DNA from 2 places in the Jiella sp. M17.18 genome. Region 2 is predicted to be linked to the other one. Evidence: riboswitches for the same ligand, from Rfam matches in the RefSeq annotation. Region 2 holds a riboswitch; the other holds the start of a gene.
The links. A riboswitch is a leader RNA that binds a small molecule or an ion and turns the genes downstream of it on or off. The one in region 2 is predicted to bind thiamine pyrophosphate.

Region 1 (8,997 bases), on a different contig from region 2:
GATCGCGGTGTCGCCCGGGCCGGTGGCCAGCACCGCCTCGGCGGTGTTGTCGATGACGAAATTGTCCGGAACCTGAAAGGTGATGCCGAGGCCCGGATGGTAGAAATGGTGGTCGCGGACATAGCCTTCGGCCGCCGAGTCGCCGAACAGCATGCCGTCGATGCCGGAGAGGTAGTGGTCGCGGTCGGTGTCGCCGCCGCCCGGCGGCACGACCTTGGCCGCCAACGCGTTCGCCAGCGCGATTCGCTGCGGCGTCGAGGGGTGCGAAGCCAGGAAGTCGAGCTGCGGGTTGGTGGCCTGGAAGGCGTTGCGGAAATTCTGGTACGACTGCATCGCCTGCAGGAAGCGGCTCGCGGCATAGGGGTCGTAGCCGGCCCGCGCGATATGCTTGATGCCGAGTTCGTCCGCCTGCAGCTCCTGCTCGCGCGAGAACTGGGCGAGGCTGAGCTTAGAGCGGGCCAGCGCGATCTCTCCGGCCGGCTCGCTGTGCAGCACGTCGGTGACGACGCGGCTCGCGATTTCAGCCGCCTGCTCGCGCTGCTGGCGCAGGATGCCGTGATTGGCGGTGATGTGTCCCATCTCGTGGCCGATCACGCCGGCGACCTCGGCCGAATCGGTCGCCAGCGCCAGGAGGCCGCGGGTGATGTAGACGTAGCCGCCCGGCAGCGCGAAGGCGTTGATGTTCGGCGAGTTGAGGATGGTGATGCGATAGGCGCGGTTCGGATCGTCGGTCACCGCCGCCAGCCGGCCGACGATCGTCGCCAGCATCCGCTCCATCTTCGGGTCGGAATAGGCGCCGCCATAGGCGGCGAGAATCTTCGGATGCTGTGAGCGGGCGATCACCGACTGCGGGTCGTCGGCCTGGACCTGCTCGAAGCTGACCGGATCCCGCTGCGTCGCGGCATAGCCCGTCTGCAGGCTCGAATCGCCGCTCGGGGTGAGGCCGGCCAGCCCCTGCTCGACCGTCGTGCAGGCGCCTGTCAGAAGCAGCGCCACGAGCGCGCCGCCGCCGCACAGACGGCGTGCCGACCGCTTCAAGGATCGGATCCTCGACGTTGCACCCATCGCTACGATTGCCGCCCCCGTCATCCGCCGCAGCCGATTCCGGCTGCCACTCCTTCCGGCCGACTTAGCCGAATTGCGGCGCCTTGCGGAAGGATCGATCCGCAACAGAACCTGCCGAATTGTGACGAAACCCCTCGATTCCAGTGATTTTGCGGGTAGCAAGGAAATCCGCCGGAAATACGTCAGCGATCCGAAGATGTTGTGCCCAGATACCGGGCAACCCCGGCGTTCGTCCGGTCGGACAGGATGTCGTCCGTCGCCCCTTCGACGACGATCTCGCCGTTCTCGAGGAAGGCCACGCGGTCGGCATGCCCGACGGCGTCCTCGGGATGATGGGTGACCATCAGAACCGTCATCGGCGCATCGGTGCGGGCACGGCGCAGCGTCTCGATCAGGGCCAGCATCTCGCGGCGCAGGGCCGGGCCGAGCGCCGCGAAGGGCTCGTCCAGCAGGAGCAACGGCCGGCCGCGCAGAAAGGCCCGCGCCAGCGCGACACGCTGGCGCTCGCCGCCGGACATTTCCGCCGGGCGGCGCTTCTCGAAGCCGGCGAGGCCGACCCTTTCGAGCGCCTCCGAGACCGCCCGGCGCTGTTTCGCGTCCAGCCTGAGGTTCGGCGCGATGCCGAGGGCGACGTTCCGGAAGACGTCGAGATGCGCGAAGAGATTGTTCTCCTGGAAGACCATGGTGAGCGGCCGCTCGGCCGGTGCCGCGTCGGTGACGTCCGCTCCGCCGATCCAGACCCGGCCGGCATCCGGCGCGACGAAGCCGGCGGCGATGTCGAGCAGCGTCGACTTGCCGGCCCCGCTCGGCCCGATCAGCGCCAGCCATTCGCCCTCCTCGACGGTCAGGTCGAACCGCATGGCGAGATCGTCGTGGGCGAACCGCACGTCGTCGAGACGGAGAGCCGCCGTCCGGCCGGGATCGACGGGCGCTCTCATGCGCGCCGCCTGCGTCTGGCGAAGCCCCGCTCGGCGAGCGTCATCAGGCCGAGGCAGAGGATGCCGAGGATCAGCGCCAGCCCGTCGGCGTCGCTGGTGCGGTAGCTGCCCATGCGCTGCAGGAGGAGATAGGGCAGGGTGACGAAGTCCTGGCTGCCGAACAGGGCGATCGCGCCGAGGTCGCCGAGCGAGATCGCGAGCGCAAACGCGAAGGCGAGGCCGAGCGGCGCGCGCATCGCCGGCCAGTCGACGATCCTCAGGCGCGCGAGGCCGAAAAGGCCGAGGCTGTCGGCGAGGCGGCGGGTCCGCTGCGCCTCTTCGGAGAGAGCCGGGCCGACGATGCGCACGATGAACGGCACCGCCATCGCCGCATTGGTCGCCACGACCACGTAGGGCGCGGCGGCGAAGACGTCGGTGACCTGCCGCAGCGCCAGGAACCAGCCGGCGCCGACGACGATCGGCGGCACGACGAGGACGAGGCTCCCCGTCGTCTCCAGCGTATGGCGGGCGAGGGCCGGCGCGGTGCCTGCCGCGCCCGCGGCGGTCGGCCGGAGCGCTTCCATCGCCAGGAGCACGGCCGTCGACAGGACGAGCGACAGGCCGGCGGCGGCTGCCGCCACGCAAAGACTGGTCAGGGCGGCCCGCTGGACCGCGTCCTGCACGACGAGGCCGGCAAGGTTCGCCCGCAGCCCGGCGACGAGCACAGCGACGAAGGGCGCGGCGACGAAGGCGATGCCGAGAACGAGGACGGTGCGGTCGGCGACGTCGCGCGCGCGGCTCTTGCGGTCGTAGCGGCGGGCGTCTCCGCCGAGGCCGAAGCCGCCGGCAGGATCGCCCCCGAGGCGGGTCGCGGCAAGGAGGATCGCCGCCGTCAGCGCGATCTGCAACAGCGCCAGCGACACCGCGCGCGCCGGGTCGAAGTCGTAGCGGAGCGCCTGGTAGATCGCGACCTCCAGCGTCGTCGCGCCCGGCCCGCCTCCCAGGATCAGGACGAGGGTGAAGCTCGTCACGCACAGCATGAAGATCAGGCTCGCCGCGCCAGGCAGGGCGGTGCGGATCGCCGGCCATTCGACGATGCGAAAGGTCGCGAGCGGCGGCATGGCGATCTGCCCGGCGAGCTTCCAGCTTTCCGCCGGCACGCGGTCGAGCCCGGCGAGCATCAGCCGGGCGGCGAGCGGCAGGTTGAAGAAGACGTGCGCGATCAGGATGCCGGGCAGGCCGTAGACGTCGAGCCGGGGCAGGCCGAGGGCCGCGAACGCGTCCGACACCACGCCGCTGCGGCCCCAGATCGCGATGACCGCCAGCGCACCGACGAGGACGGGCAAAGCCTGCGGCAGCAGGAACAGGCGCAGCACCCAGTCGCGGCCGGGAAAGCGCGCGCGATGCAGCGCCAGCGCCAGCGGCAGCCCGCCGAGGATCGAGAGGGCCGTGGAGAGAAGCGCCTGTTCCAGCGTGAAGCCGACGATCGCGCGGATATAGCCGTCTTCCAGCAGGCTCGCGACGGCGGGAAGCGATCCGGTGGCGAGGAGAAGCGCCGCCAGCGCCCCGACGAGGAAGCCGGCGAGAACCGCGGCCGCGGCGCAGCCGATCGCGATGCGGATGCGGCGGTCGGCATTGCGGGTCATGGCCGGGGCGCGGGGAACGAGGCGCGCGGTGCCGGTCAGCGCCGGCCCATCGCCTGCAGCCATTCCTGCGTCCAGGCTTCGCGGTTCTTGGCGACGGTCTCGGGGTCGATGAAGATCGGGTGGTCGACCTTCGGCAGCGCCTGGAATTCCTTCGGCAGCTCGACGCTCGGCAGCACCGGCAGCGTCCAGTTGGTCGTCGGGATGATCGACTGGACGTCCTTCGACAGCATGAAGGCGAGGAAGTCGCGGGCGAGCTTCTTGTGCTGCGACCCCTTCAGCGCCGCGGCGACCTCGATCTGCAGATACTGGCCCTTCTCGAACGGAGCGGCCTGGTAGCGGTCGGTGTGTTCCTCGATCTCGTGATAGGCGGGGGAGGTCGTGTAGCTGAGCACCATCGGCACCTCGCCCTTGGTGAACAGGCCGTAGGCCTCGCTCCAGCCGGGCGTGACGGTCAGGATGCGGTCCGACAGCTTCTCCCACTTCGCCTTCGCCTGATCGCCGTAGATCGCCTTCATCCAGAGCAGGAAACCGAGGCCGGGGGTGGCGGTGCGCGGGTCCTCGATGGCGATCTTGACGCTGGGATCGCCGTTCACCAGCGCGTCGAGGCTCGTCGGCGGCGTCTTGATCGCCTTGGTGTCGTAGACGACGGCGAGATAGGAGTAGTCGTAGGGCACGAAGACCGGATCGGTGAAGCCGGTCGGCACCTCGATGGCGGAGAGGTCGGTGCCGCTGTCGACGAACAGGCCGGTCGCCTTCGCCTCGGGGATGAGATCGGTGGTGAGGCCGAGCGCCACGTCGGCGCCGCTCGACGCGCCTTCGAGCTTCAGCCGGTTGAGGATCGCGACGCCGTCCTCCAGCCCGACGAACTTCAGCACGCAGCCGCAGGTCTTCTCGAACATGGCCGTGATCTTCGGCCCCGGACCCCAGTCGGCAGAGAAGCTGTCATAGGTGTAGACCGTGAGCACCGGCTTGTCGCCCGCGGCGAGCGCGCCGTGGGTCCCCGCGAAGGCGGCGAGGGCGAGGGTCGCGAGCCCGGCGAGGCGGGAAAGGCGGAACGGACGAGGAGCGGCCATGGCGCGGGTCATCTTTCGCTGGTCGGCGAGCGGAACGCGCGTTGCTGATGGCTGGGCAACGCTCGCAATCCCTCCGCCGGTACGATCCGGATCAGGTTCGACGGGTTGGCCGTGACGCCTCTCAGCTCCTTGTCCGGAGCACCCCCTTGTGAGCGGGCCGGACTATCTACCGGCCGCGCCGGCTTGGCAAGCATCGGCTGCTTGGCCGGGACGCTTTCCCTTTCGTCTCCGCTTGCGCTAAGTGGCCGGCCCATGGCGCATTTCACCGTCCTCCTCGCCGGCCGCATCGAGCCGACCGCGGCACTCAAAGAGGCCGTTGCGGGCAGCCGCGTCATCGCGGCCGACGACGGCATCCGCCATGCGGCGGCGCTCGGCCTGTCGCCGGAGCTCTGGGTCGGCGACTTCGATTCGACGCCGCCGCACCCGCCCATCGAGCTGGCGGGCATCGCACGCGCCCCGTTCCCGCGCGACAAGGACCAGACCGACGGCGAGATCGCCATCGAGGCGGCGATCGAACGGGGGGCGACGCGGCTGACCCTCGTCGGCGCGCTCGGCGGCCCGCGCAGCGACCATGCCTTCGCGCATCTGATCCTCGCCTTGCGCTACAACGACCGCGGTCTGGCGGTCGAACTCTTCGACGGCGTCGAACACGCCTGGCCGCTCGGCCCGGACCGCCGCAATTTCCCCCTCGCGCCGGGTGCGCAGTTCTCGATCCTGAAGTTTTCCGACCTTCAGGGGCTGACGATCGACGGCGCCAAATGGCCGCTCGCCGACGTCGCGGTGCCGTTCCACTCCATCCTGACGCAGTCGAACGAGGCGATGGGCGAGATCGCCGTGACGGTGCGCGAGGGCCGCGCGCTGCTCCTGGCGCAGGCCGACCCCGCGGTACACTGAGCGGCGCGCCGCCGCCCACCGGCCATCACCTCCGCCGGAGCCTCGCGCTCCCCGCGCAACCCTGCAAGAGCAGCCACCGGCCACCGCCGAGCCGCCCCCCACCCGACTTTGCACGGCCGCCGCGCCGGCCGATTCCAGGCTTGGCCTTTCCCGACCTTTTCGACTATGGTGCGCCCCGCGTGGTCCCGTAGCTCAGCAGGATAGAGCATCAGATTCCTAATCTGAGGGTCACTGGTTCGAATCCAGTCGGGATCACCAAGGAAATCAACGGCTTAACTTTTCTATCATCGCGCCGATAAGAGTTTAGGGTAACGGTGCGGGTAACGGAAAGGCCGACGTTTCCGCCGGCCTTCCATCGTCATCAGCGATTCGCTCGCCGTTGTGCCGCTCGCCATAGCCGCAGTTCGCGCCGCAGGCGGATGATGGCAATAAGGAGCCGCATCGTCAGTTCCTCAAGACTGGTTCTTCAACCGCAAGCGGCTCTGGTGGGGCTGCGGCCGCCATTGCGAGATCCAGAACGGCAAAGCGCGACATGACGACCTTCACCTGAACAATGCGCTCCGCGTTGCCGCAGATGCCCCTTTGGACGCTGTAGAAGGACACCCGCACCATCCCGTCGCCGAGATCATCGATAGGCAGCGTCCCGGAAGCGTAGACGTCCGGGACATTCGACATATCGACAAGCGGAAGATTGTCGTGGCGCGACTTCATAGCTCGTCCTCCATTTCGCCTTCGTCCGCGACATCCCACTCCCGATCGTCCCGAGAACTACCCTCTTGCGCGGCAGTGAAGCCGCAACCATGGTTCTCGCACCAACCTAGCAGGGGCTCACCTTCGCCGTCGCCGAACACCCAGCCGGAATGCACCATGCGTGCCTGTCGCTCATCAATGTTTTCCGTCCAGCCCAGCGAGTGCTCGGTATCGGCGCCGTCCTCAAGATCGCTGTCATCGCTTTCGCGGTCATCGGTCCCTTCGCTGTAACCCGCCAGGTACGGCTCGAAGTCGGGGTCGCGATCCAATTCGTCCAGTACTGAGATCAGGCGCTCGATCTCGTCAGTAATGATCTTGCGGCTGACGACGGGCAAAGCTCCGCCGATCGGCCCGATGGGGTCGTTTTTCATGCCGTTGCTCCAAGTGGGGCGTTGAGCTATACGTTGGGCATTAAGCTCAATTACGGGCTATATGTCAACACCATGCGCAAGGTTGGGCTTCAGGTTGATCATTCCCGCGCAATGTCGTGCCGCTCGCGCGCTCGTCGAGATGGATCAGGCAGAGCTTGCCAAACGCGCGAACGTGTCGCGCAACACCGTGGTCGACTTCGAGAAAGGACGCAGGACGCCAAATACGAACAATCTTGCGGCTATTCTGTCTGCGCTGCAGGAGGCTGGGGTTGAGTTTATCGCTGAAAACGGAGGTGGGGCCGGGGTTAGGCTGAGGAAGGAATAGAGGCGAGCGGCAAATGTCCGGAGTGCGACATGGGAGACGGCGGGCTGGCACAGATGGACGACCAGAATCGAGACCTGGCGGCAGAGATCACGGCGGCTTGGGTCGAGCGGGCGATCTGGGGCGAAGGCTGCAAGGCGTATCGCGAGCATGGCGCCACGGCCATCAATCCCTACTCACCCCGAACGCCGGCCCACGCGGTATGGGTCAAAGGGTATGAGTACCAGCGGGCGCTGACGAGTCAAAAGAAGCCGTCTTGGTAGGAAGCCGTGGTTGGCGCCGGCGACCTGTGCTTTGTGCTAAACGACTGCGTTGCCGACAAGCATAGGCTCCGGATACCTTGCACGGGATTGCTACGGCAGGTCGTGCCAGCGTAGGCTCGGAAGATCCACGCGACATGGGAGGCAGTTCATGCCCCAGGTGACCGCCACCTGCATCCAATGCAATGCGTTGCTCATGCCGACCGAGGCGAGCGATATTGAGAAGGCGGTCATTTGTCCAAGCTGTGGCGCCGACTTCAGAATGTGGGGAAGCTTGAAGTTCGAAATCTGCAAGCCGTCCCTAAAAAGGGGCAAGAATCGCGGCTGACGGTTAGGTGATACATCGATCGAAAGCCAGCCACGGAGATAGAACTGCGCCGATCGTCCCTAATTAACAAATGCTACTGGCGATAGCCGCTGCTTCGGCTAAAGACGGCGATGCTCAAGCCGCAGCTGAATCACTTTCCGCCGCCATCGGTGTTCCGGACAACTCGCTGGCCGGACGTCCAACCTCAGTTGAAGGCCAGCTTTGAGGCCTTGATGGTGTCTGCCGAGATACTTCGACAGCCAGTATACCCGAGAGATTGGTCGCCGCCGTTCGACATGTTCGACGTCCGCACCGCCCGCCAAGCGATCGAGCCTAAGCCCCCATCCGCACCTCATCGGTGACGCGGTCGCCTACACCTGCCCTCTCGCGCCACAACCTCAGATGCGATACGCTCAACTCTTGAAGCCGCCGGGGTCGAGTTCATCGCTGAGAACGGCTGTGGGGCCGGGGTGAGGCTGAGAAAGGTTTCAGACAATGACTGAAGTGAGATTTACCGAGAGTCAGCGTCATCCTTCGGCTTTCAAGCCGAGGCGCGAGGCGCTTAGGCTCCCGCCCTCACCGAATGCTGTTCGCTGGCAAGGCCCAAAGCGGATCCGTTGTAAAGCTCTACAATGAGTGCCCCCAAAAAATGATCTCCGAAATTTATGGTAATATTGCTTCTTTGAGTACTGAGAATTGGATATCTCTGATTTCGGGCTTTGGGGGAGCTGCTCTTGGCGCGATAATCGGGGGTGCTAGCTCGCTTTTGCTTGCCTTGCTAGCCAATCGTGCGAGCCAAAAGACAATCGCTAAACAGCAAAAGAAAAATGAACAAGCAATAGCGACTCAGACCGTCTTGAAAACGATACAAGTAGTAAATGGTATCTATACTATTCGCAGTGAAATCGATGAGTCGATACCTAAAGATCATGGCGGAAATATTCACAGAGACGATTATTGGAAGTTCGTGCTCTCTCGATCGGGGTTTGGCCTCGGCATTCCGGTATTCGATGCATCGGATTTCGCGCCGTTTTTATCGAAAAAAGCGGGTGATCTCGCAATGCGCATAATGCTACTTCAGCAGCGATATCAGTCTGCGGACGCGGGATTTCAAGAATACAGTAAAAAAAGATCTGCGCTTCAGGAGATAATTGAAGATTACACCGTCTTTGATCAGCGCTCTGGGCAGCACGTTACAAGTGTACCTCCCCAATTGGAACGGCGGTTTGCTGTTCGCAGTCAGGAGATTAATGGACTGATCCTGCAGATCTATGATGACTCGGGAAAGTCTCTTGAAGATGGAAAGAAAATTCTCAGTGAAGCTGTCGCTTACTGTAGGGATCGGTACGGGGAGAACTCGTTTTCGGTGAAAATTGCGGATGCTCATCAACT
Region 2 (8,997 bases):
AGACCATGGCCAAAACACGCGACGTCAAGAAGGTGGTCCTCGCCTATTCCGGCGGCCTCGACACCTCGATCATCCTGAAGTGGCTGCAGACCGAGCTCGGGGCGGAGGTGGTGACCTTCACCGCCGATCTCGGCCAGGGCGAGGAACTCGGCCCGGCGCGCGAGAAGGCCGAGCGGCTCGGCATCAAGGAGATCTACATCGAGGACGTGCGCGAGGAGTTCTGCCGCGACTTCGTCTTCCCGATGTTCCGCGCCAATGCCGTCTACGAGGGCACCTATCTCCTCGGCACATCGATCGCGCGGCCGCTGATCTCCAAGCGCCTCGTCGAGATCGCCCACGAGACCGGCGCCGACGCCATCGCCCACGGCGCCACCGGCAAGGGCAACGACCAGGTCCGCTTCGAGCTTTCGGCCTACGCGCTCGACCCGGACATCAAGGTCATCGCTCCCTGGCGCGAGTGGGAGTTCAAGTCGCGCACCGACCTCATCGACTTCGCCGAGAAGAACCAGATCCTCGTCACCAAGGACAAGAAGGGCGAGGCGCCCTTCTCCGTCGACGCCAATCTCCTGCACTCCTCCTCCGAGGGCAAGGTGCTGGAGAACCCGGCCGAGGAGCCGCCTCCTTACGTCTTCATGCGCACGGTCAGCCCCGAGGAGGCGCCGGACCGGGCGACCACGATCGAACTCGGCTTCGCCAAGGGCGACCCGGTCTCGCTGAACGGCAAGGCGATGGCGCCGCACGAGCTGCTCGCGGCCCTCAACGACCTCGGCCGCGACAACGGCATCGGCCGGCTCGACCTCGTCGAGAACCGCTTCGTCGGCATGAAGTCGCGCGGCGTCTACGAGACCCCGGGCGGCACCATCCTCCTGCATGCGCACCGCGCGATCGAGAGCATCACGCTCGACCGCGGCGCGGCGCATCTGAAGGACGAGCTGATGCCGCGCTATGCGGAGCTCATCTACAACGGCTTCTGGTTCTCGCCGGAGCGGCTGATGCTGCAGGCGGCCATCGACAAGAGCCAGGAGCATGTCGAGGGCACGGTGAAGCTGAAGCTCTACAAGGGCAACGTCATCGTCATCGGCCGCGAGAGCGCCAAGTCCCTCTACTCCGACGCCCTCGTCACCTTCGAGGACGATCACGGCGCCTACGACCAGAAGGACGCCGCCGGTTTCATCCGGCTGAACGCCCTCAGGCTGCGCACCCTGGCCAAGCGCGACGGGCGGTAACCGGGACAGGCGGCGATCCGGCGCACCGGGGCTTCGACTCCGGCGCGCCGGTCCGTGTTCCGCTGCCGAATGCACCCTCGGCATCGGAAGGCTGGCGCCAACACTACCACTTCGTCATCCCGGCCTTGAGCCGGGATGCATTCCAAGCCACCGAAGCTTCCGATGACCCTTGTCTGAGGCGATCATCGGGGTATTGGGCGCGAGGGCCTGTATAGCCGTCGAGGCACGGATCCCGGCTCAAGGCCGGGATGACGAGCGTCGAAAACTGAGGCGTTCCTGTAACGCTCCGGCAGCTGGTGTGGTCTCGACGGCACCGCAGGCACGCCGGCAGGTGACAAGCCTGCCCCGCGGCGGTTTCGCAGCGAGGCTAACAACCCCCGCATTGACAGCCGACCGTCCCCGGCCCATCCTCCCCGTCGTTACCAGGGGAGTCCCGGCAAGGGGCTGAGAGGCTGATGGCGCGGCAACGCGTGGGCGCAGCGACCCTTCGAACCTGATCCGGCTCACACCGGCGTAGGGATGGTCAAGGCGCCGCGACACCCCGCAGGACTCTGCGGATCGTTACTCAGCCGAACGGCGCGATTCTCCACCACACGTCAGGACCGGATCCCAGAGCGACACGCTTAGGGAGCGTCCGATGAACCGCATGACACCGCTGGCGAATGCCGGCCCCCTGCCCGCCTCGACCAAGGTCCACGTCGCGGGAACTCTCCATCCAGACATCGCCGTGCCGATGCGCCAGATCGCGTTGCATCCGAGCGCGAACGAGCCGCCGCTGACGGTCTACGACGCCTCCGGCCCCTACACCGATCCCGCCGTCGCGACCGACGTCAACGCCGGCCTAAAGCGCCTGCGCGAGGCCTGGATCGCGGCCCGCGGCGACGTCGAGGCCTATGAGGGCCGGCACGTCACGCCCGCCGACAATGGCTTCGTCTCGGGCGAGCGGCTGACGCCGGAATTCCCCGTCCGCAACCGGCCCTATCGCGCGAAGGACGGCCGCGCCGTCACCCAGATCGCCTATGCCCGCGCCGGCGTCGTCACGCCCGAGATGGAGTTCGTCGCGATCCGGGAGAACCTCGGCCGGCAGCAGCAGGCGGAACAGCGCGCCCGCGACGGCGAGGACTTCGGCGCGGCGATCCCCGACTTCGTGACGCCGGAATTCGTGCGCGACGAGATCGCCCGCGGCCGCGCCATCATCCCCGTCAACATCAACCACCCGGAAACCGAGCCGATGATCATCGGCCGGAACTTCCTGGTGAAGATCAACGCCAATATCGGCAATTCCGCCGTCACCTCCTCCATGGCCGAGGAGGTCGACAAGATGGTCTGGGCGATCCGCTGGGGCGCCGACACGGTCATGGATCTTTCGACCGGCCGCAACATCCACAACATCCGCGAATGGATCATCCGCAACTCGCCGGTCCCGATCGGCACGGTGCCGATCTACCAGGCGCTGGAGAAGGTGAACGGCATCGCCGAGGACCTCACCTGGGCGGTCTTCCGCGACACGCTGATCGAGCAGGCCGAGCAGGGCGTCGACTACTTCACCATCCATGCCGGCGTGCGCCTCGCGCATGTGCCGCTGACGGCGAACCGGGTCACCGGCATCGTCTCGCGCGGTGGCTCGATCATGGCGAAATGGTGCCTGCACCACCACCGCGAGAGCTTCCTCTACGAGCATTTCGAGGAGATCTGCGACATCGCGCGGGCCTATGACGTCTCCTTCTCGCTCGGCGACGGCCTGCGCCCCGGCTCGATCGCCGACGCCAACGACGCCGCGCAGTTCGCCGAGCTGGAGACGCTGGGCGAGCTGACCAGGATCGCATGGGCCAAGGACTGCCAGGTGATGATCGAGGGCCCCGGCCATGTGCCGATGCACAAGATCAAGCAGAACATGGACAAGCAGCTGAAGACCTGCGGCGAGGCGCCCTTCTATACGCTCGGCCCCCTCACCACCGACATCGCGCCCGGCTACGACCACATCACCTCGGCGATCGGCGCGGCGCAGATCGGCTGGTTCGGCACCGCGATGCTCTGCTACGTCACGCCCAAGGAGCATCTCGGCCTTCCCGACAAGAACGACGTGAAGACCGGCGTCATCACCTACAAGCTCGCCGCCCATGCCGCCGACCTCGCCAAGGGCCATCCCGCGGCGCAGGCGCGCGACGACGCGCTGAGCCGAGCCCGCTTCGAGTTCCGCTGGGAGGACCAGTTCAACCTCTCGCTCGACCCGGAGACGGCGCGCGACTTCCACGACCAGACCCTGCCGAAGGAAGCGCACAAGGTCGCGCATTTCTGCTCGATGTGCGGGCCGAAGTTCTGCTCGATGAAGATCAGCCAGGACATCCGCGACGAGGCGCGGCGCGAAGGCATGGAGGCGATGGCGGAGAAGTACCGCCGCGAGGGCGACCTCTACATGCCGGTCGATGCCGCGTCCGGCGCGATCGCCACCGGCGAGGCGGCCGAGTAGCCGCCATGCGCGTCACCGTCATCGGGGCCGGCGTCACCGGCCTCGCCGTCGCCAATGCGCTGGCCGAGCGCGGCGTCGCCGTCACGCTCGTCGAGCGCTCGCAGACGCTCGGCGGCGACGCCGCCTCCTGGCTCGCCGGCGGCATGCTCGCGCCCTTCTGCGAGGGCGAGACCGCCGAGGAGCCGGTGGTCCGCCTGGGGCAGCGGGCCGCCGAGTGGTGGGAGAGCCGCGTGCCGGACGTTGTCCGCCACGGCACGCTGGTCGTCGCTCCGGCCCGCGATGCGGCCGAGCTGCGCCGCTTCGCCGAGCGGACGATGCGGCACGTCTGGCTGGACGAGACGGAAATCGCCGCGCTGGAACCGGATCTCGCCGGCCGCTTCCGCCGCGGTCTGTTCTTCACCGAGGAGGCACATCTCGATCCGCGGCAGGCCTTGGCGGCGCTGGCGGAGCGGCTGTGCTCGCGCGGCGGAGAGGTCGTCCTCGGCCTCGACGGCACGGATCATCCGCCGCGCGGGTCCGTCGTCGATTGCCGGGGCTTTGGCGCGCGGAACGCCCTGCCGGACCTCCGGCCGGTGAAGGGCGAGATGGTGCTGCTGCGCACCCGCGACGTCGCCCTCGCCCGTCCCGTCCGCCTCGCCCATCCGCGCACGCCGCTCTACGTCGTGCCGCGCGGCGACGGGCTGTTCATGGTCGGCGCGACCATGGTCGAGGCGGCGGACTGGCGCGTCACCGCCCGCGGCGTCGCCTCGCTCCTCAACGCCGCCTACGCCCTGCACCCGGCCTTCGCCGAGGCCGAGGTGGTGGAGACCGGCGCGCATCTTCGCCCGGCCTTTCCAGACAACCTGCCGCGCCTGCGCCGCCATGGCCGCACGCTGCATGTCAACGGCGTCTTCCGCCACGGCTTCCTGCTCGCCCCGGCGCTCGCCGAGATGGCGGCACGGGCCGTCCTCGATCCCAATTTCGTGCCGGAGATGATGGATGAAGATCATCGTGAACGGGCAAGCGCGTGACGCCGAGACGGCCTCGCTCGCCGACCTCCTGATCCAGCTCGGCTACGGCGAGGCGATCGTCGCCACCGCCGTCAACGGCGACTTCGTGCCGGCGGGCGAACGCGACGTCCAGCCGCTGATCGACGGCGACCGGGTCGAGATCCTCGCCCCGATGCAGGGGGGCTGAGCCAGTGCTCACCGTCTACGGCACCGAGCTGTCCTCCCGCCTCTTCCTCGGCACGGCGCAATATCCCTCGCCCACGATCCTTGCCGATTCCGTCCGAGCCTCCGGCGCCGCGGTGGTGACGGTCTCCGTCCGCCGCGAGATGGGCGGCCATCTCGCCGGCCAGGCCTTCTGGCGGCTCATCCGCGAGCTCGGCGTCCGCGTCCTGCCGAACACCGCGGGCTGCTTCAGCGTCAAGGAGGCCGTCACGACGGCGAAGATGGCGCGCGAGCTCTTTTCCACCGACTGGATCAAGCTCGAGGTCGTCGCCGACGAGGACACGCTGGCGCCGGACGTCTTCGGCCTGGTCGACGCCGCGGCGACGCTCGCCGCCGACGGCTTCAAGGTCTTCCCCTACACCACCGAGGATGTCGGCGTCGCCGAGCGGCTGGTCGAGGCCGGCTGCGAGGTGCTGATGCCCTGGGGTGCGCCGATCGGCACCGGACGAGGCCTCGCCAATCCCGCTGGCCTCAAGACGCTCCGCGCCCGCTTCCCCGACTTGCCCCTCGTCGTCGACGCCGGCATCGGCCTGCCCTCGCAGGCGGCGCAGGCGATGGAACTCGGCTTCGACGCGATCCTTCTCAACACCGCCGTCGCCAAGGCCGGCGACCCCGTCCGGATGGCCGAAGCCTTCGCCCGGGCCATCGAGGCAGGACGTCTCGGCTACCTCGCCGACCCGATGGAGCCGCGCGACATGGCGGCGCCCTCGACCCCGATGCTCGGCCGGGCGGTGTTCGAATGAGCGGCGCTGAGACGGGGCGGCGGCTCGACCGCTTCTATCCGATCGTCCCCACGGCCGACTGGGCGGCGCGGCTGGTGCCGCTGGGCGTGAAGCTGATCCAGCTCAGGATCAAGGACCGGCCGGAGGATGAGCTCAGGACAGAAATCCGCCGCGCCCGCGACGTCTGCGCCACTCACGACTGCGTCCTCGTCGTCAACGACCACTGGCGCCTCGCGATCGAGGAAGGCTGCAGCTTCGTCCATCTCGGCCAGGAGGATCTCGACACCGCGGATACCGCGGCGCTCCGCGCCGCCGGCCTGTCGCTCGGGCTCTCGACCCACGACCAGGCGGAGCTGGACCGCGCCCTCGCCTTCGAACCGGACTACATCGCCCTCGGCCCGGTCTATCCGACCGTCCTCAAGGCGATGCGCTTCGCGCCGCAGGGGCTGGAGCGGGTTACCCAGTGGAAGCGGCGCGTCGGCGCCGTCCCGCTGGTCGCGATCGGCGGCTTCACCCTGGAGCGGGCAGAGGGCGCCTTCGCGGCCGGCGCCGACATCGTCTCCGTCGTCACCGATATCGTCGGCGCGGCCGATCCCGAGGCACGCACGCGGGCATGGCTGGCGGCGACGCGGCAGCCGGAATGAGCGCCCGCCCGAGGGTCCTCGTGGTCGCCGGATCGGATTCCAGCGGCGGTGCCGGCATCGCGCGCGACGTCGCGACGCTCGCCGAATGCGGCGTGCCGGCCGCGCTCGCGGTCACCGCCGCCACCGCCCAGACCGATCGCGGCGTTACGGCGGTCCACCGGGTTCCACCCGACATCGTCGCGGCGCAGATCGCGGCGGCGCTCTCCGGCGGGCAGGTGCGCGGCGTTAAGGTCGGCATGCTCGGCACGGCCGACACCGTCGCCGCGGTCGCGGATGCCCTGCGCCCGTTCGCCAGTCAGATTCCGGTCGTCCTCGACCCCGTCCTCGCGGCGACCTCCGGCCGCGCGCTGCTGGACGACGCCGGACAGGAAGCGCTCATCGAGCAGTTGCTGCCGCTGACGGCGCTGCTGACGCCAAATCTCGTCGAAGCGGCCATCCTCAGCGGAATCGCGCCTGCCGCGGACGAGGCGGCCATGGCCTTGCAGGCGGAGGCACTGCTCGCCCGCGGCCCCCGCGCCGTCCTGATCAAGGGCGGCCACGGCACCGGCCCCGAAGCCGTCGATCTGCTCGTGCGCCCGGGCGAGCCGCCGCTCCGCCTCGCCTCCCCGCGCCGGCCGGGCACGATGCGCGGTACCGGCTGCCGCCTGGCTTCGGCGATCGCGGCGGGACTGGCCCACGATCTGCCGCTACCGGAGGCCTGCCGTGCGGCAAAGGCCCGGCTCGACGGCGCCTTCGCCGCGCGCTGACGGCGTCGCCGATCAGCCGCGCTTGGCCGAGCGCCAGGCCGCGATCGCCTGCTGCGTGCCGGGTCCCAGTACGCCGTCGGCGGTGCCGGAGTAGAAGCCTTCGTTGTGGAGATAGGTCTGGATCGCCTTGCGGACCGACACGTCGAAGGTCTTGGCGCCGCCGTCGACGATGATCGCCTGCGCGTCGGCGTCCCCCAGCAGCAGCCCCTTCATCATGTCGGCCGCCGCGACCGCCGGGTTCGGCTTCGCGCCGCCGAGCCCGAGCGCCTCCATGAAGCCGACGTAGAAATAGCCGCTCGCGGCGTTCTTCACCGCGGCGCGGCGGAAATAGTCGAGCGCCTTGGCATAGTCGACGGGCACGTTCTGGCCGCGATAGTACATCTTGCCGAGCTCGGTCAGCGCTTCGGGAACCCCGAAATCGGCGGCCTTGCGGAACAGCTCCATGGCGCCGGCGTAGTCGGCCGGGATGTTGGTGCCGTTCACCTTCTCCGTCCCCAGCCAGTATGCGGCGTAGCCATTGCCTTGCGCAGCGGAAGCCTGGAGGAGCTTGATCGCCTCCATCGGGTCGGGCGAGACGCCGCGCCCGTTGTAATAGTCCATCGCCAGTTCGTACTGCGCGACCGATTCCCCGGCATCGGCCGCCTCGCGATAGAGCCTGGCGGCGTCCGCGTCCCGCCCCGCGGCGGCATAGGCGCGGCCGAGTTCGAAGGTGATGCGCGGCTCGTTCGGCGCGGCGGCGTGCGCGGCCTCGCAGGCCGGGATCGCCCTGGCGTGATCGATCTCCTCGATGCCTTTCGTGCCCGCGACATCGGCGGGCTTGACCGGATCGTCGGCATCGGCCGCGAGCCTGTCGCAGGCCGAGACGAGGCTGGCGACATCGGCCTGCGCCGGCGCGGACGGCACAGGGCCCTGGGAGCTCCCCGGAGTGGGAGCCTTCGCTGCGTCCGTTTCGCCCGCCTGCGGCAGCGCCGCCAGTTGCAGCGGCACCGGCGCCGCGCCGTTGACGGAGACGCTCGGGCCGAGCTGCGACAGGACCTGCAGGGGGTTCGAGCCGCCCATCAGGCCGAAGAACAGCTGCGCCAGGGCGACCGGCTGCGACGGATCCAGGGACAGGGACACCGACTTCGGCTGCGAGACGAAGCTGTCGGTCGCGCTCGCCAGCGTCTCAGCCAGCTTCGCCGAGCCCGTCGCCTGCGCGACGCTCTCCTTCACGACGCTGGGGATCGCTGCGGTGAACAGCTTCGGATCGATGTTCTCGGACTGCGCCGCCATCGTCAGGACCTTGCCGGTCAGCGATTGGTCGACATAGTCGAGCCGGGCGTTCTTCAGCGTCGCGGCGAGCGACATCAGCGCCGCGGCCGGATTGCCGCCGGCGAGCGTCGCCTCGATCACCGCCGGGTCGAAGGCGTCGATCGTTGCCTGCAGCCGCAGCTGTCCGCCGTCCTTCAGCGAGATGCCGTGCTGGAGGACCAGCGTCTTGGTAGAGGGATCCTGCTTCAGCACGAGATCGCCGGAGAAGACGAAGGGATCGTAGCCGAGCTTCTTCACCTCGGCGAGCGGGCTCTCGGTTCCCGCGGCCATCTGCGCCGCCGAGAGGCTGAGGTCGGAGAGCGAGAGGGCCAGCGTGTTCGGGACATGCGCGCTGGTGCCGGTGGCCGCAAGGCTGACGGCGGCGATCGTGAAGATCGCGCCCTGCCGGTTGTAGCCGGTGATCCCGGATGCGCTGAGGCCATCCGCCGAGACAGGACCGAGGCGGTCGTTGCCGACGGCGCCTCCGGATCCGGCGAGATAGAGACGTCCGACCGTCGCCGACTGGATCGTCGCCACCCGGTCGTTCGGACCGTTCTCGCCGTCGGCGCGAATGCTGCCGCCCTTGAGCTGGACCAGGTCGGCCTCGAAGGTGCCGTCCGGGGAGAGCTTCGGCGCGACGACCCGCGCCTCGTCGAAGGTCAGGCCGCTCCAGCCGGCCTGGCGGTCG

Region 1: linked by a shared signal. The riboswitch ahead of thiB (thiamine ABC transporter substrate binding subunit) and the one ahead of thiC (phosphomethylpyrimidine synthase ThiC) in region 2 are both predicted to bind thiamine pyrophosphate.

Annotation. Positions count from the first base shown of each region.
Region 1 is NZ_JBFTEH010000005.1:134,484-143,480, reverse strand. Features, by position in the region: gene AB5S17_RS11420 (M48 family metalloprotease) at 1-1,038, opposite strand, end outside; gene thiQ (thiamine ABC transporter ATP-binding protein) at 1,248-2,003, opposite strand; gene thiP (thiamine/thiamine pyrophosphate ABC transporter permease) at 2,000-3,691, opposite strand; gene thiB (thiamine ABC transporter substrate binding subunit) at 3,664-4,701, opposite strand; TPP riboswitch at 4,753-4,857, opposite strand; gene AB5S17_RS11400 (thiamine diphosphokinase) at 4,954-5,595, shown strand; tRNA gene AB5S17_RS11395 (tRNA-Arg) at 5,777-5,853, shown strand; gene AB5S17_RS11390 (hypothetical protein) at 6,040-6,306, opposite strand; gene AB5S17_RS11385 (hypothetical protein) at 6,303-6,716, opposite strand; gene AB5S17_RS11380 (helix-turn-helix domain-containing protein) at 6,778-7,041, shown strand; gene AB5S17_RS11375 (hypothetical protein) at 7,071-7,301, shown strand; gene AB5S17_RS11370 (hypothetical protein) at 7,450-7,626, shown strand; gene AB5S17_RS11365 (hypothetical protein) at 8,255-8,997, shown strand, end outside.
Region 2 is NZ_JBFTEH010000004.1:291,702-300,698, reverse strand. Features, by position in the region: gene AB5S17_RS10275 (argininosuccinate synthase) at 6-1,226, shown strand; TPP riboswitch at 1,641-1,764, shown strand; gene thiC (phosphomethylpyrimidine synthase ThiC) at 1,864-3,696, shown strand; gene thiO (glycine oxidase ThiO) at 3,702-4,706, shown strand; gene thiS (sulfur carrier protein ThiS) at 4,675-4,872, shown strand; gene AB5S17_RS10255 (thiazole synthase) at 4,877-5,650, shown strand; gene AB5S17_RS10250 (thiamine phosphate synthase) at 5,647-6,273, shown strand; gene AB5S17_RS10245 (hydroxymethylpyrimidine/phosphomethylpyrimidine kinase) at 6,270-7,019, shown strand; gene AB5S17_RS10240 (peptidoglycan-binding protein) at 7,032-8,997, opposite strand, start outside.